Regions from separate parts of the Streptomyces sp. NPDC045967 genome, predicted to be linked through region 2. Evidence: predicted binding sites of a transcription regulator. Region 2 holds the regulator's gene; each other region holds the start of a gene.

Region 1 (5,520 bases), on a different contig from region 2:
GGATGGAGTACCGCGAGTGGGACCGCGACCTGCACCCCGGTGACATCATCCTGACCCACTTCCGGGGCAAGGAGGACTGGAAGGGCACGATGCCTGACATGATCCGTCATGTCATGAAGACCGTCACGGACAAGGGGTACGCCGTGGCCCGCCTGGAGGACTATCTGTGAAGCGTGCGCGCCGGTTGGTAGCCGGAACGCTGGCGGCCGGCGCGCTGGCGCTGTCCCTGACGGGGTGCGGGGGCGGCAACGCCGCCACGGAGCTGGGGCCCGGGCCGGAGGCGACGCGGGAGGACCCTTCCGCGACGCCGCCCGCCCCGGCCCCCACGCCCGCGGCGGGTGGGGCCTCGGACGAGGCGTACCGCAAGTGGGGACTGAGCGGCCCCCTCCAGTACGCGCCGAAGCCCGCCCGCAAGCCGCAGCTCCCGACGGCGGCCCCGGGCAAGGTCCCGGTGATAGACCGCATACCCCTCGCGGCCGACGACAAGGTCGTCTTCCTGACCTTCGACGACGGCGCGGAGAAGGACCCCGAGTTCCTGAAGATGGCGGCGGACCTGAAGCTGCCGATCAGCATGTTCCTGACGGACAGTGTGGCCGCGTCGGACTACGGCCACTTCGAGCAGCTCCGCGACAACGGCTCGGCCAGCACGATAAACAACCACACCCTGACCCACCCGAACCTGCGCACCCTGCCCTTCGCGGCGCAGAAGCACGAGATATGCGGCCAGCAGGAACGCCTGGAGAAGCGCTTCGGCCAACGCCCGCCGCTCTTCCGCCCGCCCTTCGGCAACTACAACGACGACACCCTCCGGGCCGCCTCGGAGTGCGGGGTCTCGTCCGTGGTGCTGTGGCGGGTGTCGATGCAGATCAACAACTTCCAGTACGCCAAGGGCTCCGCCCTCGAGCCCGGCGACATCATCCTGGCCCACTTCCGCGGCCCCGCCGAACTCAAGGGCGCGACGGAGACCCGGATGACGACCCGCATGCTCCAGCGCATCCAGGAACAGGGCTACCGCATAGGCCGCTTGGAGGACTACCTCTAGGGCGTGTCTTTCGGGGGTTATGCGGGGCCGGTTCGGGCCGCTCCCGCCGCCACCGGAGTGATCGTCGTCTCCACCGGCCCCCGCGCGTCCGCGACGCGTTGGCGTTCCGCGCTGTCGCTGATCCGGAGCAGCAGGGCGATCATGATCCAGTTGGCCAGGAGGGACGAGCCGCCCTTCGCCAGGAACGGCAGGGCCTTGCCGGTCAGCGGGATCAGGCCCGTGACGCCCCCCGCGACCACGAAGACCTGGAGGGCCAGCGCCGAGGCCAGGCCGACCGCCAGGAGCTTGCCGAAGGGGTCGCGGGCGCCGAGCGCCATCCGCAGCCCCCGCTGCACGAGGAGCGCGTACAGCAGGAGCACCGCCATCACCCCGGCCAGCCCCAGCTCCTCACCGACCGTCGTCAGGATGAAGTCGCTGCGCCCCGCGAACTTGATCAGCTCCGGGTGCCCCATGCCCAGGCCCGTCCCCGACACACCGCCGGTGCCGAAGCTGAACAGCGCCTGCGCCGACTGGTCCGAGGTGACCCCGGCCGGCCGGTTCTCGCGGTAGTACGACAAAGGGTCGAGCCATGCGGCCACGCGCGCCTTGACGTGCGGTTCCGTCGAGCCCACCGCGAAGGCGCCCACCGCCGCCATGAACAGGCCGCACACGATCCAGCTGGTCCGCTCGGTGGCCACGTACAGCATCACCACGAAGACGCCGAAGAAGATCAGCGAGGTGCCGAGGTCGCGTTCGAAGACCAGCACCAGCATCGAGACGATCCAGACGGTGATGATCGGCCCCAGCTGCCGCATCGGGGGCAGCCGCACGCCGAGGAACCGCCGCCCCGTCAGGGCGAGCGAGTCCCGGTGGATCACCAGGTACCCGGCGAAGAAGATCGCGATCATGATCTTCACGAACTCGCCCGGCTGCAGCGAGAAGCCGAAGAGGATGATCCACCGCTTGGCACCGTAGGTGTCCGCGCCGAAGAACGCGGGCGCGATCAGCAGCACCAGCGCGACGGCCATCGTGAGGTAGATGAACCGCTGCAGCAGCCGGTGGTCGCGCAGCAGCGCCACCACCAGGAGGCACGCGGCGACGCCGATCACCGTCCACACCAGTTGCCCCGGAGCGTTCGCGTCCGAGCCGTACCGCTCGATGTACCCCTGGTCCAGCCGGTGGATCAGCACCAGCCCCAGCCCGGTCAGCAGCATGGCCAGCGGGAAGACCAGCGGGTCGGCGTAGGCCGCGAACCGTCGGATGCCCAGGTGTCCGACCAGCGACAGCAGCGTCATGCTGACCGTGAACCCCGCGAGGTTGGGCGGCAGCGCGCCGTTCATGGCGAGGCCGGCGTTGGCGTGGCCGAGGACGGCTGTGGCGACGACGAAGACCAGCAGCAGCGCCTCGGTGCGGCGGCGCGAGCCCGCCGGCGTCAGGGGCTTCAGTCCGCGCACGGGATTCCCGGCCCGATCTGCTCGGCGACGAGGCGCTTCATCTTCATGTCTTGTACGACGTGGCTGCCCTGCCCATGGTTCCTTATGGCTGGTTACGGCTGCTTATGGCAGCTTTCGGAACCGTGCGGAGCCGCCGCCCGAGGGCGTCGAACGGCCGCGAGCCGAGGGTTTCGGTGGCTCCGGGGGGCCGCGCCGCGCAACGCCCGAGCATCGGGAATTGGCACTCCGCTTGACCGAGTGCTAATCGCCGGAATAGTGTCGCACCTGGCACTCACCCCGGGTGAGTGCCAACACAGCGACAGGCAGGTCCGGCACCCGCGACGACGGATCGACCTGGTCGCCACCTCAGACAGTTAACCCCGGATCTCCGAAGGGGGAGGTCGGATCGTGACGACCGCCAGCTCCAAGGTTGCCATCAAGCCGCTTGAGGACCGCATTGTGGTCCAGCCGCTCGACGCCGAGCAGACCACGGCCTCCGGCCTGGTCATCCCGGACACCGCGAAGGAGAAGCCCCAGGAGGGCGTCGTCCTCGCGGTGGGCCCGGGTCGCTTCGAGGACGGCCAGCGTCTCCCGCTGGACGTCAGCGTCGGCGACATCGTGCTGTACAGCAAGTACGGCGGCACCGAAGTGAAGTACAGCGGCGAGGAGTACCTCGTCCTCTCGGCCCGCGACGTCCTCGCGATCGTCGAGAAGTAAGCACCACCGGTACTTCACGTTTTGCTTTGAGCTGCGCCCCTGGTCACCCCGCTGATTGCCGGGCGGCGGGGGGCGCAGTTCGTTAAACCCGAGTTTTCGAGAGGGCTGAACCGCTCCCATGGCGAAGATCCTGAAGTTCGACGAGGACGCCCGTCGCGCCCTCGAGCGCGGCGTCAACAAGCTTGCCGACACGGTCAAGGTGACGATCGGCCCCAAGGGCCGCAACGTCGTCATCGACAAGAAGTTCGGCGCCCCCACCATCACCAACGACGGTGTCACCATCGCCCGCGAGGTCGAGCTGGACGACCCGTACGAGAACCTGGGCGCGCAGCTCGTGAAGGAGGTGGCGACCAAGACCAACGACATCGCGGGTGACGGCACCACCACCGCCACCGTGCTGGCCCAGGCGCTGGTCCGCGAGGGCCTGCGCAACGTGGCCGCCGGCGCGTCCCCCGCCGCCCTGAAGAAGGGCATCGACGCCGCGGTCAAGGCCGTCTCCGAGGAGCTCCTGGCGACCGCCCGCCCGATCGAGGACAAGTCCGACATCGCCGCCGTGGCCGCGCTCTCCGCGCAGGACCAGCAGGTCGGCGAGCTCATCGCCGAGGCGATGGACAAGGTCGGCAAGGACGGTGTCATCACCGTCGAGGAGTCCAACGCCTTCGGCCTGGAGCTCGAGTTCACCGAGGGCATGGCCTTCGACAAGGGCTACCTCTCGCCGTACATGGTCTCCGACCAGGAGCGTATGGAGGCCGTCCTCGACGACCCGTACATCCTGATCAACCAGGGCAAGATCTCCTCCATCCAGGACCTCCTGCCGCTGCTCGAGAAGGTCATCCAGGCCGGCGCCTCGAAGCCGCTGCTGATCATCGCCGAAGACGTCGAGGGCGAGGCGCTCTCCACCCTCGTCGTCAACAAGATCCGCGGCACCTTCAACGCGGTGGCCGTCAAGGCCCCCGGCTTCGGTGACCGCCGCAAGGCGATGCTCCAGGACATGGCCACCCTCACCGGTGCCACCGTCATCGCCGAGGAGGTCGGCCTCAAGCTCGACCAGGCCGGTCTGGATGTGCTGGGCACCGCCCGCCGCGTCACGATCTCCAAGGACGACACGACCATCGTCGACGGTGGCGGCAGCCACGAGGAAGTCGTCGGCCGCGTCAACCAGATCAAGGCCGAGATCGAGTCCACCGACTCCGACTGGGACCGCGAGAAGCTGCAGGAGCGCCTGGCGAAGCTCGCCGGCGGCGTCTGCGTCATCAAGGTCGGCGCCGCCACCGAGGTGGAGCTCAAGGAGAAGAAGCACCGCCTCGAGGACGCCATCTCGGCGACCCGCGCCGCGGTCGAGGAGGGCATCGTCTCCGGCGGTGGCTCCGCGCTCGTCCACGCCGTCAAGGTCCTCGAGGGCAACCTCGGCCTGAGCGGCGACGAGGCCACCGGTGTCGCGGTCGTGCGCCGCGCCGCCGTCGAGCCGCTGCGCTGGATCGCCGAGAACGCCGGCCTCGAGGGATACGTCATCACCTCGAAGGTCGCCGAGCTCGACAAGGGCCAGGGCTTCAACGCCGCCACCGGCGAGTACGGCGACCTGGTCAAGGCCGGCGTCATCGACCCGGTGAAGGTCACCCGCTCCGCGCTGGAGAACGCCGCTTCCATCGCCTCGCTGCTGCTCACGACCGAGACCCTGGTCGTCGAGAAGCCGGCCGAGGACGAGGGCGACGCGGGCCACGGCCACGGTCACGGCCACAGCCACTGATCACGCCCCGCATCAACGGGAGGGCCCCGTTCCGCATCTGCGGAACGGGGCCCTCCCGTTTTCTCGGCGCGAGCCGGGTCCGATGCGGGAGCCGGGCCGGACCCGACCGGCTCTACATCGCGCCGAGTTGGCGCATCAGGCCCATGGTGTCCATGTGCCACCAGCCCTCCGCGATCATTCCGTCCTCGCAGCGGAACGTGGTGGTGCCGGTCATCGTGCACTCCCGGCCGGTCGGCGCGATGCCCATGAACTCGCCCTTGTGCGTTCCGGCCCAGCTCCACACGGTCGTGACGTAGTCGCCCTCGGCCAGCTGGGCGTCCGTGGTGAAGCGGTAGTCGAAGGCCGCCCGCCACGCCGTGACGTCGTCGCGCATGACGTCCCGTCCGGTGGCGGCGCCGTCTTTCATCGGGTCGTGGTCGATGTACCCGGGCGCGAACACCTCGTCGACGACGTCGAGGTTCCCGTTCATGATGCACTCGTCGAACATCCGGTTGACCATGTGCTTGTTGAGGTTCTCGTCGCGGACCACGTCGAGGTTCGTGAAGGTCGGCATCCCCTCGCAGAGGGCCATCATCTCCTGGAACATCGTGTCCGTCTCCGGG
Region 2 (5,520 bases):
GCACCCGCGCACCTTCGCGCAGCGAGGAGCCCGGGTCCACCAGGAGCACGGAATCGTCCCCCACCACCAGTCCCACGGTGCAGTCCCACACCGGCAGCCGCCGCCGGCCGGTCCTCGCGGTCAGCCCTTCCCAGCCCGCCTCTTCCCATCGCACGTCCATGCCGCGACGCTACCCTGGCGGGCCTCCCTTGCCAGGGCCGGACCACCCGGCCGTACACTGAGCGGGGGATCCCTGGCACTCGAACGGCCAGAGTGCCAGTCAGCGGACCACGAACACGGCAACGGACCAGAGCTGGAGGTGTGCGCATGCTCAGCGAACGCAGACTCGAAGTGCTGCGTGCCATCGTCCAGGACTACGTCGGGACGGAGGAGCCGGTCGGCTCCAAGGCGCTCACCGAGCGGCACCGGCTCGGCGTCTCGCCCGCCACCGTGCGCAACGACATGGCCGTGCTGGAGGAGGAGGGCTACATCGCCCAGCCCCACACCAGCGCCGGCCGGATCCCCACCGACAAGGGCTACCGCCTCTTCGTCGACAAGCTGGCGGGGGTCAAGCCGCTGTCGAGTCCCGAGCGGCGTGCCATCCAGAACTTCCTCGACGGCGCCGTCGACCTCGACGACGTGGTCGGCCGCACGGTGCGGCTGCTCGCGCAGCTGACCCGGCAGGTCGCCGTCGTCCAGTACCCGAGCCTGACCCGGTCGACCGTCCGGCACGTGGAGCTGCTCTCGTTGGCTCCCGCGCGCCTGATGCTCGTACTGATCACGGACACCGGGCGCGTCGAGCAGCGGCTGATCGACTGCCCCGGCCCCTTCGGGGAGGCATCGCTGGCCGACCTGCGGGCGCGGCTCAACAGCAGGGTCGTCGGGCGCCGCTTCACCGACGTCCCGCCGCTCGTCCAGGACCTTCCGGAGTCCTTCGAGGCGGACGACCGGGGCACGGTGTCGACCGTGCTCTCGACGCTCCTCGAGACCCTGGTCGAGGAAGCCGAAGAGCGGCTGATGATCGGCGGCACCGCCAATCTCACCCGCTTCGGACACGATTTTCCCCTGACGATCAGGCCGGTGCTCGAAGCGCTGGAGGAGCAGGTCGTGCTCCTCAAGCTGCTGGGCGAGGCCGGCGAGTCGGGAATGGCCGTACGGATCGGGCACGAGAACGCCTACGAGGGGCTGAACTCCACGTCGGTCGTCTCGGTCGGTTACGGTTCGGGCGGCGAAACGGTCGCCAAACTCGGCGTGGTCGGACCGACCCGCATGGACTACCCCGGAACGATGGGAGCGGTACGCGCAGTGGCACGTTACGTCGGACAGATCCTGGCGGAGTCGTAAGTGGCCACGGACTACTACGCCGTTCTCGGCGTGCGCCGCGACGCATCGCAGGACGAGATCAAGAAAGCCTTCCGGCGCCTCGCGCGTGAACTCCACCCGGACGTGAATCCGGACCCGAAGACGCAGGAGCGCTTCAAGGAGATCAACGCGGCCTACGAGGTGCTCTCGGACCCGCAGAAGAAGCAGGTCTACGACCTGGGCGGGGACCCGCTGTCCTCCTCCGGCGGCGGTGGCGGCGCGGGCGGCTTCGGGGCGGGCGGCTTCGGCAACTTCTCCGACATCATGGACGCCTTCTTCGGCCAGGCATCGCAGCGCGGCCCGCGCTCGCGGACCCGGCGCGGCCAGGACGCCATGATCCGCCTGGACCTGGAGCTGGACGAGGCGGCCTTCGGGACCACCAAGGACATCCAGGTCGACACGGCCGTCGTCTGCACCACCTGCTCCGGCGAGGGCGCCGCCCCCGGCACCTCCGCGCAGACGTGTGACATGTGCCGCGGCCGCGGCGAGGTCTCGCAGGTCACCCGGTCCTTCCTGGGCCAGGTCATGACCTCGCGGCCTTGTCCGCAGTGCCAGGGCTTCGGCACCGTCGTCCCGACCCCGTGCCCCGAGTGCGCGGGCGACGGCCGGGTCCGCTCCCGGCGCAGCCTCACCGTCAAGATCCCGGCCGGTGTCGAGAACGGCACCCGCATCCAGCTCGCGGGCGAGGGCGAGGTCGGCCCCGGCGGCGGCCCCGCCGGCGACCTGTACGTGGAGATCCACGAGCTGCCGCACCCGACCTTCCAGCGGCGCGGGGACGACCTGCACTGCACGGTCACCATCCCGATGACGGCGGCGGCCCTCGGCACCAAGTGCCCGCTGGAGACGCTGGACGGCATGGAGGAGATCGACATCCGGCCCGGCACCGGGTCGGGGCAGTCCATCCCGCTGCATGGGCGGGGCGTCACCCACCTGCGCGGCGGCGGGCGGGGCGACCTGATCGTGCACGTCGAGGTGACCACCCCGGGCAAGCTGGACGCCCAGCAGGAGGAGCTGCTGCGCCAGCTGGCGAAGCTGCGCGGCGAGGAGCGGCCGACCGGCCAGTTCGCGCCGGGCCAGCAGGGGCTCTTCAGCCGCCTGAAGGACGCTTTCAACGGCCGCTGACCGCCTGCGACCTCTTGTGGACGAGCCCGGCCGGGGATGCCCCGACCGGGCTCGTCCCGTGTGTTCCGGCCGCGCCGGCAAGCGGACTATGCCAGGCGAATGCCGTGATTCGGCCCCCTGAGCGGGACATGGCACGATGCAGGGCATGTCCTCGGCAGCGAACGGTCTCTGCGCATACCCGATCGTGCAGGCCCCCATGGCGGGCGGCGCCTCCTGCCCCCGGCTCGCCGCCGCCGTGTGCGAGGCGGGCGGACTGGGCTTCCTGGCGGGCGGGTACAAGACCGCGGACGGCATGTACCAGGAGATCAAGCAGGTGCGCGCCCTCACCCGGCGCCCCTTCGGGGTGAACCTGCACGTGCCGCAGACCGGTCACGTGGACCCGGCCGCCGTCGAGGCGTACCGCGGGCAGCTGGCCGGCGAGGCGAGCTGGTACGAGGTCTCGCTGGCCGACGAGGACGTCATGGGCACCTGCGACGACGGCTACGACGCCAAACTCGCGATCCTCCTGGAGGACCCGGTCCCCGTGGTCTCCTTCACCTTCGGCGTCCCCGCCCCGGCGGTCCTGGCGTCGCTGCGCAGGGCGGGGACGTACACCGTCGTCACCGCGACCTCCGTCGAGGAGGCCCGCCGCGCGCAGCAGGCCGGGGCGGACGCCGTCTGCGTCCAGGGGGTGGAGGCCGGCGGCCACCAGGGCACGCACCGCGACGACCCGCGCACCGACGGCACGGCCTCGGTGGGCCTGCTCGCGCTCGTGGCCCAGGTGCGGGAGGCGGTGGCGCTGCCCCTCATCGCCGCGGGCGGACTGATGCGGGGCTCGCAGATCGCCGCCCTGCTCGCGGCGGGCGCGGAGGCCGCCCAGCTCGGCACGGCCTTCCTGGCCTGCCCCGAGTCGGGGGCGGACCCGCTGCACAAGAAGGCGCTGACCGACCCGCTGTTCGTCCGCACCGAGCTCACCCGGGCCTTCTCCGGGCGGCCGGCGCGGGGCCTGGTCAACCGGTTCATGCGCGAGCACGGGCCGTACGCCCCGGCCGCCTACCCGCAGGTCCACCACCTGACCGCGGGGCTGCGCAAAGCGGCCGCCGCGGCCGGGGACCCGCAGGGCATGGCCCTGTGGGCGGGCCAGGGGCACCGGCTGGCGCGGGCGCTGCCCGCAGGGGAGCTGATGGAAGTGCTGGCGGCCGAACTGGCCGAGGCACAGAGCACGTTGAAGGCAATGCAGATGAGGAGTGCGTCATGACCGCCCCGGTGTTCGTGGTCGAAGAGGTCCCGGCCGGACCGGAGTTCGTCCTGGACGGCCCGGAGGGCCGGCACGCGGTGTCGGTGAAGCGGCTGAACCCGGGCGAGGCGGTGGTCCTCACGGACGGCCGGGGCGGCTGGGCGGAGGCGGTCGTCAAGGCGGCGGAGGGCAAGGACAGGCTGGTCGTGACGGTGTCCGGGGCCTTCGAAGAGCCCGAACCGGCCGTCCGGATCACCGTGGTCCAGGCCCTGCCCAAGGGGGACCGGGGCGAGGTGGCCGTGGAGACCATGACCGAGACGGGCGTGGACGCCATCGTGCCGTGGCAGGCGTCCCGGTGCATCACGCAGTGGCGCGGCGAGCGGGGGGCCAAGTCTCTGGCGAAGTGGCGTGCCACCGCCCGGGAGGCGGGCAAGCAGTCCCGCCGGGTCCGCTTCCCGGAGGTGGCCGAGGCCATGTCCACCAAGCAGGTGGCGGCCCTGCTGGCCGGCGCCGACCTGGCGATGGTCCTGCACGAGGACCGCGACACCCCTTCCGAGGCGCTGGCCGTCGCCGAGCTGCCGGCGGCCGGGTCCGTCGTGCTGGTGGTCGGTCCGGAGGGCGGGGTCTCCCCGGACGAACTGGCCGCCTTCGCCGGGGCCGGAGCGCACCCCTACCGCCTGGGCCGCTCCGTCCTGCGCACCTCCACGGCCGGCACGGCGGCCACGGCCGTCCTGCTGGCCCGTACCGGGCGCTGGTCCTAGGCCGACCTGGGACGGCGACGCCACCGGCCGGAACTCCCCCCGTCCCGGCGGGGATACGATGCCCGGAGCGATCAACGACACGGAGGCGAAGCGATGGCCGGGGAACCGCAGGCCGACTGCCTGTTCTGCAAGATCGTCGCGGGGACCGTCCCGGCGACCTTGGTCCGGGAGACCGAGACGACCGCCGCGTTCCGGGACATCAACCCGCAGGCGCCGACGCACGTCCTGGTGATCCCCAAGGCGCACTACCCGGACGCGGCCTCGCTCGCCGCGGCCGAGCCGGCCGTCGCCGCCGACCTCCTCGTCGAGGCCGGCCGGATCGCCCTCGAGGAGAACGTCGAGGACCAGGGCTACCGGATCGTCTTCAACACCGGCGCCGGCGCCGGTCAGACCGTCTTCCACACCCACGCGCACGTCCTCGGGGGCCGCGGCCTCCAGTGGCCCCCCGGATAGCCCGTGTCCGTACGCGAGTTCGTGGTGCTGGGCACCGCCAGCCAGGTGCCCACCCGCCACCGCAACCACAACGGCTACCTGCTGCGCTGGGACGGCGAGGGCGTCCTCTTCGACCCGGGCGAGGGCACGCAGCGCCAGATGCTGCGTGCCGGGGTGGCCGCGCACGACATCAACAGGATCTGCGTCACCCACTTCCACGGCGACCACAGCCTCGGCCTGGCCGGGGTGATCCAGCGGATCAACCTCGACCGGGTCCCGCACCCGGTCACCGCGCACTACCCGGCCTCGGGGCAGCAGTTCTTCGACCGGCTGCGCTACGCCACCGCCTACCGCGAGACGGTTGCGCTGGCCGAGGAGCCGGTGGCCGGGGAGGGCATGCGGGTCCTGGCGCGCGGGGACTCCTACGTGCTGGAGGCCAGGCGCCTCTCGCACCCGGTGGAGTCCTTCGGCTACCGGCTCACCGAGCCCGACGGGCGCCGCATGATCCCGCAGCTGCTGGCGCGGCACGGGATCCTCGGGCCGGACGTGGGCCGGCTCCAGCGCGAGGGGCGGCTGGGCGACGTCACCCTGGAGCAGGTCAGCGAGCCGAAGCCGGGGCAGCGGTTCGCGTTCGTCATGGACACCCGG
Region 3 (5,520 bases), on a different contig from region 2:
GAGGCGCGCCGCCGGGGCTGCGTGAGCGTCCTCGTCTCCTCCTTCACCTTCCAGGCGCCCGCCTTCTACGCCCGGCACGGCTATGTGGAGACGGCCCGGGTGCCGGGCTTCCCGGGCGGGCACGAGGACGTGTACTTCCTCAAGCAGCTCTGAGCCGGCCGGAGCGCCGCCGCCCGCGGGCCGGAGCGCCGCCCCGCCGGACCGGCGGCCTCCCGCCGGACGCGGCCCCCGCCGCCGCGCGCCGCACAACGCCCGAGGGCGGCACCCCCCGCGGGGGGTGCCGCCCTCGTTCGAGAACAGCCGATCAGCCGGGGCCGATCAGAAGTCCATGTCACCACCCGGCATGCCGCCGCCCGCGGGGGCACCGGCCTTCTCGGGCTTGTCGGCGATGACGGCCTCCGTGGTGAGGAACAGCGCGGCGATCGACGCGGCGTTCTGCAGCGCGGAGCGCGTGACCTTCGCCGGGTCGATGATGCCCTCGGCGATCATGTCCACGTACTCGCCGGTCGCGGCGTTGAGGCCCCAGCCCACGGTGAGGTTGCGGACCTTCTCCACGACGACGCCACCCTCGAGACCGCCGTTGACGGCGATCTGCTTGAGCGGAGCCTCCAGGGCGAGCTTCACGGCGTTGGCGCCGGTCGCCTCGTCACCCTGCAGGTCGAGCTTCTCGAAGACCGAGGAGGCCTGGAGCAGGGCCACGCCACCACCGGCGACGATGCCCTCCTCGACGGCCGCCTTCGCGTTGCGAACGGCGTCCTCGATGCGGTGCTTGCGCTCCTTGAGCTCGACCTCGGTCGCGGCGCCGGCCTTGATGACGGCCACGCCGCCGGCCAGCTTCGCGAGGCGCTCCTGGAGCTTCTCGCGGTCGTAGTCCGAGTCGGAGTTCTCGATCTCGGCGCGGATCTGGTTGACGCGGCCCTGGACCTGGTCGCTGTCACCGGCACCGTCGACGATGGTGGTCTCGTCCTTGGTGATGACGACCTTGCGGGCGCGGCCGAGCAGGTCGAGACCGGCGTTCTCGAGCTTGAGGCCGACCTCCTCGGAGATGACCGTGCCACCGGTGAGGATGGCGATGTCGCCGAGCATGGCCTTGCGGCGGTCGCCGAAGCCCGGGGCCTTGACGGCGACGGACTTGAAGGTGCCGCGGATCTTGTTGACGACCAGGGTCGACAGGGCCTCGCCCTCGACGTCCTCGGCGATGATCAGCAGCGGCTTGCCGGACTGCATGACCTTCTCCAGGAGCGGCAGCAGGTCCTTGACCGAGCCGATCTTGGAGTTGACGATCAGGATGTACGGGTCGTCGAGGGACGACTCCATACGCTCCATGTCGGTGGCGAAGTACGCCGAGATGTAGCCCTTGTCGAAGCGCATGCCTTCGGTGAGCTCGAGCTCCAGACCGAAGGTCTGGGACTCCTCGACGGTGATGACGCCTTCCTTGCCGACCTTGTCCATGGCCTCGGCGATGAGCTCGCCGATCTGGGTGTCGGCGGCGGAGATGGAGGCCGTGGAAGCGATCTGCTCCTTGGTCTCGACATCCTTGGCCTGGGCGAGCAGGGCGGCGGAGACGGCCTCGACGGCCTTCTCGATACCACGCTTGAGGGCCATCGGGTTGGCGCCGGCCGCCACGTTGCGCAGGCCCTCGCGGACGAGCGCCTGGGCGAGCACGGTCGCGGTGGTCGTACCGTCGCCGGCGACGTCGTCCGTCTTCTTGGCGACTTCCTTGACCAGCTCGGCGCCGATCTTCTCGTACGGGTCCTCGAGCTCGATCTCCTTGGCGATGGAGACACCATCGTTGGTGATCGTGGGGGCGCCCCACTTCTTCTCAAGGACGACGTTGCGACCCTTGGGGCCAAGGGTGACCTTGACGGCGTCGGCGAGCTGGTTCATCCCACGCTCGAGACCGCGCCGGGCCTCCTCGTCGAACGCAATGATCTTGGCCATCTGAAGTGGTCCTCCCGGACAGCGGTGGATTGCTCCCAGGACCGCGCCCGCGCCCGCGACGGACGGCCTGCGTGTTCGGCGGTTCCTTCCCGCCGAACCCCGCGGGCCTCACCGACCCGGTCCTCGTTTCAGTAGCACTCTCACCTGGAGAGTGCTAACGCCAATGATTAGCACTCGACCCCCGCGAGTGCAAGCGGCTTGGACGAACACCCCGGTGAACACGTGTGGACACACCCCCACGCGCGAGGGGCCCACATCCCGTCTCCGGGATGTGGGCCCCTCTGTACGCGTGGGCGGTCGATCGCGCCAGTACTAGCCGAGTGCGAGCTTGACCATGTCCGCCTGCGGACCCTTCTGGCCCTGCGAGATCTCGAACTCGACCCGCTGACCCTCTTCAAGGGTGCGGTACCCGTCCATCTGGATGGCGCTGTAGTGGACGAACACATCCGCACCACCGTCGACCGCGATGAAGCCGTAGCCCTTCTCCGCGTTGAACCACTTGACGGTGCCCTGAGCCATGCCTAACTCCCCTATTACTGGCCCTTGCGCAGGAACGCACTTCGCGATCCCGGGTCATCACTTGCGTCGGAACGCGTCGACCGAGGCTGAATGTATCCGCGCCGGTGCTGTCTGCAACAGGTCAATCCGACGAGAATTCTGGACACGGGGAAATATCGAAAAAGACTGAAAATCCGGCAGATTCCCGGGCAACTCGGGCCCGGCATAGCTCGCCAATAGCCCATAGCGCACTTGCACATTGACCCGATGTCGACCCTGGCGCGACCGGTTCATATGCGGGTGGCAAGACCGGCGGAGGGGACTTCCCCAACCCTACCGCGCCCAATCAAACAGAATTACCCCCTCCGCTTATTAACGGAGGGGGTAATTACGGTTTCCGGCGCCCGAACGGTCAGCCCCCGGCGACCGCGGGAATGATCGAGACGCCCGCGCCGTCCGGCGTCGCCGCCTGCAGCCCGCCCTCGAAGCGCACGTCGTCGTCGTTCACGTAGACGTTGACGAACCGGCGGAGCTTGCCCTGGTCGTCCAGGACGCGCGCGGCGATGCCCGGGTGGCTCTTCTCCAGGGACTCGATGACCTCGGCGAGGGTGGCGCCCTCGGCCGGGACCTCGGCCTGACCGCCGGTGTAGGTGCGCAGGATGGTGGGGATGCGGACGATGACGCTCATGGCGCTACTGCCTTTCCGGGAGTATCAGGGGAGGGTCAGGCCAGGCCGGCGGCGCGGAACGCGTCCAGGCTCGGGCGGATGGTGGCGGTCTGGCCGCTGTCCGCGGCCACCGCCTCCAGGGTCTTCAGGCCGTCACCGGTGTTCAGGATGACGGTGGTCAGGGCGGGGTCCAGCTGCCCGTTCTCGATCAGCTTCTTCGTCACGCCGACGGTCACGCCGCCCGCGGTCTCGGCGAAGATGCCCTCGGTCTGGGCGAGGATCTTGATGGCCTCGACGACCTGCTCGTCGGTGACGTCCTCGACGAAGCCGCCGGTGCGCCGTGCGATGTCCAGGACGTACGGGCCGTCCGCCGGGTTGCCGATCGCCAGGGACTTGGCGATGGTGTTCGGCTTCTGGGGGCGGACCACGTCGTGACCGGCCTTGAAGGCGGTCGACACCGGGGAGCAGCCCTCGGCCTGGGCGCCGAAGATCTTGTACGGCCTGTCCTCGACCAGGCCCAGCCTGATCAGCTCCTGCAGACCCTTGTCGATCTTCGTGAGCTGCGAGCCGGACGCGATCGGGATGACGATCTGGTCGGGCAGCCGCCAGCCGAGCTGCTCGCAGATCTCGTACGCCAGGGTCTTGGAGCCCTCGCCGTAGTACGGGCGCAGGTTGACGTTGACGAAGCCCCAGCCCTCGCCCAGCGGGTCGCCGATGAGCTCGGAGCAGAAGCGGTTCACGTCGTCGTAGTTGCCCTCGATGCCGACGAGCTCGCCGCCGTAGACACCGGCCATGACGACCTTGCCCTGCTCCAGGTCGTGCGGGATGAACACGCAGGAGCGGAAACCGGCCCGGGCGGCCGCGGCGCCGACGGCGCCGGCCAGGTTGCCGGTGGAGGAGCAGGAGAGGGTGGTGAAGCCGAAGGCGCGGGCCGCCTCGACGGCGATGGCCACGACGCGGTCCTTGAAGGAGTGCGTCGGGTTGCCGGAGTCGTCCTTGACGTAGAGCTTGCCGGTGACGCCGAGTTCCTTGGCGAGGTTGGCCGCGTCCACGAGCTTGGTGAAGCCGGGGTTCAGACTGGGCTTGGACGCCACGTCCGCGGGGACCGGCAGGAGCGGCGCGTAGCGCCAGATGTTGTTCGGGCCGGCCTCGATCGCGGCGCGCAGGGCGGCCGGATCGCCCGTGGGGAGGTCGTAGGCGACTTCCAGGGGTCCGAAGCACTCGACGCACGCGAAGAGGGGGCCGAGTTCGAAACGGGTACCGCACTCGCGACAGGAAAGTCCGGTGGCGGGTCCGAGATCGACAGAGGTGGGAACAGTCTGTGCAGCCATGATGGCGAGGCCCTTTCTCCTCATCTTCCCCATGGCGCACTTCGCCATGAGACGGAATTGGCACCTTCCCTAGCCGGGGCCCCGCAGGATGCGTGTCGCATCACGAGAACCGACTGGAGGGTTGCCGGGGCTTCAACGGGCCGTGTCCCTCTGCCCCTCTGGATGAGCGGTATGGCACCGGCACACGCGCTCTGTGGCGCGCCGGTGCGTTTGTACGCGAAGGGCCCCCGGCATGCGGCGGTCCTGCGCGTTGTTCAAGACTGTAACCGAAGGTCCGTGGCGTTGAGACAGGCGTCCGAACCGCGAGATGGATCACTTTTCGGTCAATCCGACCAAGCTGCAGGGAGTACTCAGGGTGCTGGAAGAGGTGGAGCGCTGGCTGGCCGACCGCTCCTGGTCCGCCGCCGACCGACCGCTCGACCAGTTGCTGGAGCGCAAACGGGCAGCTGGGACCACGGTCAGCGTGGTGCTGCCGGCGCTCGACGAGGAGGCGACGGTCGGCGCGATCGTCGAGGTGATCCGGCGCGATCTGATCGAGGGGCTGCCGGTCCCGCTGGTGGACGAGCTGGTCGTGGTCGACTCGGGCTCCAGTGACGCTACGGCGGACGTCGCGGCGAAGGCGGGCGCCCACGTGGTGCACCGGGACGACATCCTGCCGCGCATCCCCGCACTGGCCGGCAAGGGCGAGGTGCTGTGGCGCTCCCTGCTGGCCACCACCGGGGACGTCGTCTGCTTCGTCGACGCCGACCTGCGGGACTTCTCGGCCACCTTCGTCTCCGGCATCGTCGGGCCGCTGCTGACCGAGCCGGACGTGCAGTTCGTGAAGGCGATGTACGACCGCCCGCTGGCCGCGGGAGCCGGCGCTGCCGCCCCGGGGGGCACGCCGGAGCAGGGGGGCCGGGTCACCGAACTCGTCGCGCGCCCGCTGCTCAACCTGCACTGGCCGCTGCTGGCCGGCTTCGTGCAGCCGCTGGGCGGGGAGTACGCGGTGCGCCGCTCGCTGCTGGAGCGGCTGCCGTTCCCCGTCGGGTACGGGGTCGAGCTGGGCCTGCTGGTCGACGCGCTGCACACGGTCGGACTGGA

Evidence for each region. Region 2 encodes HrcA, which represses chaperone genes, less so after heat shock. Its sites were predicted from a motif close to TTNGCACTCNGNNNNNCNGAGTGCNAA; they were not measured.
Region 1: a site for HrcA is predicted at 2,693-2,719, ahead of groES (co-chaperone GroES). Genes of this name have one in related genera too.
Region 3: a site for HrcA is predicted at 2,109-2,135, ahead of groL (chaperonin GroEL). Genes of this name have one in related genera too.

The regions. Positions count from the first base shown of each region.
Region 1 covers NZ_JBWKLE010000005.1:8,266-13,785, reverse strand. The annotation lists gene AC07FY_RS12810 (polysaccharide deacetylase family protein) at 1-170, shown strand, start outside; gene AC07FY_RS12805 (polysaccharide deacetylase family protein) at 167-1,042, shown strand; gene AC07FY_RS12800 (FtsW/RodA/SpoVE family cell cycle protein) at 1,060-2,475, opposite strand; gene groES (co-chaperone GroES) at 2,863-3,171, shown strand; gene groL (chaperonin GroEL) at 3,290-4,918, shown strand; gene AC07FY_RS12785 (ester cyclase) at 5,031-5,520, opposite strand, start outside.
Region 2 covers NZ_JBWKLE010000001.1:114,247-119,766, forward strand. The annotation lists gene AC07FY_RS00520 (MBL fold metallo-hydrolase) at 1-160, opposite strand, end outside; gene hrcA (heat-inducible transcriptional repressor HrcA) at 307-1,323, shown strand; gene dnaJ (molecular chaperone DnaJ) at 1,324-2,463, shown strand; gene AC07FY_RS00535 (nitronate monooxygenase) at 2,609-3,700, shown strand; gene AC07FY_RS00540 (16S rRNA (uracil(1498)-N(3))-methyltransferase) at 3,697-4,440, shown strand; gene AC07FY_RS00545 (histidine triad nucleotide-binding protein) at 4,534-4,893, shown strand; gene AC07FY_RS00550 (ribonuclease Z) at 4,897-5,520, shown strand, end outside.
Region 3 covers NZ_JBWKLE010000005.1:287,264-292,783, forward strand. The annotation lists gene AC07FY_RS14160 (GNAT family N-acetyltransferase) at 1-153, shown strand, start outside; gene groL (chaperonin GroEL) at 319-1,941, opposite strand; gene AC07FY_RS14170 (cold-shock protein) at 2,254-2,460, opposite strand; gene AC07FY_RS14175 (MoaD/ThiS family protein) at 2,852-3,127, opposite strand; gene thrC (threonine synthase) at 3,163-4,461, opposite strand; SAM riboswitch class I at 4,455-4,606, opposite strand; gene AC07FY_RS14185 (glucosyl-3-phosphoglycerate synthase) at 4,793-5,520, shown strand, end outside.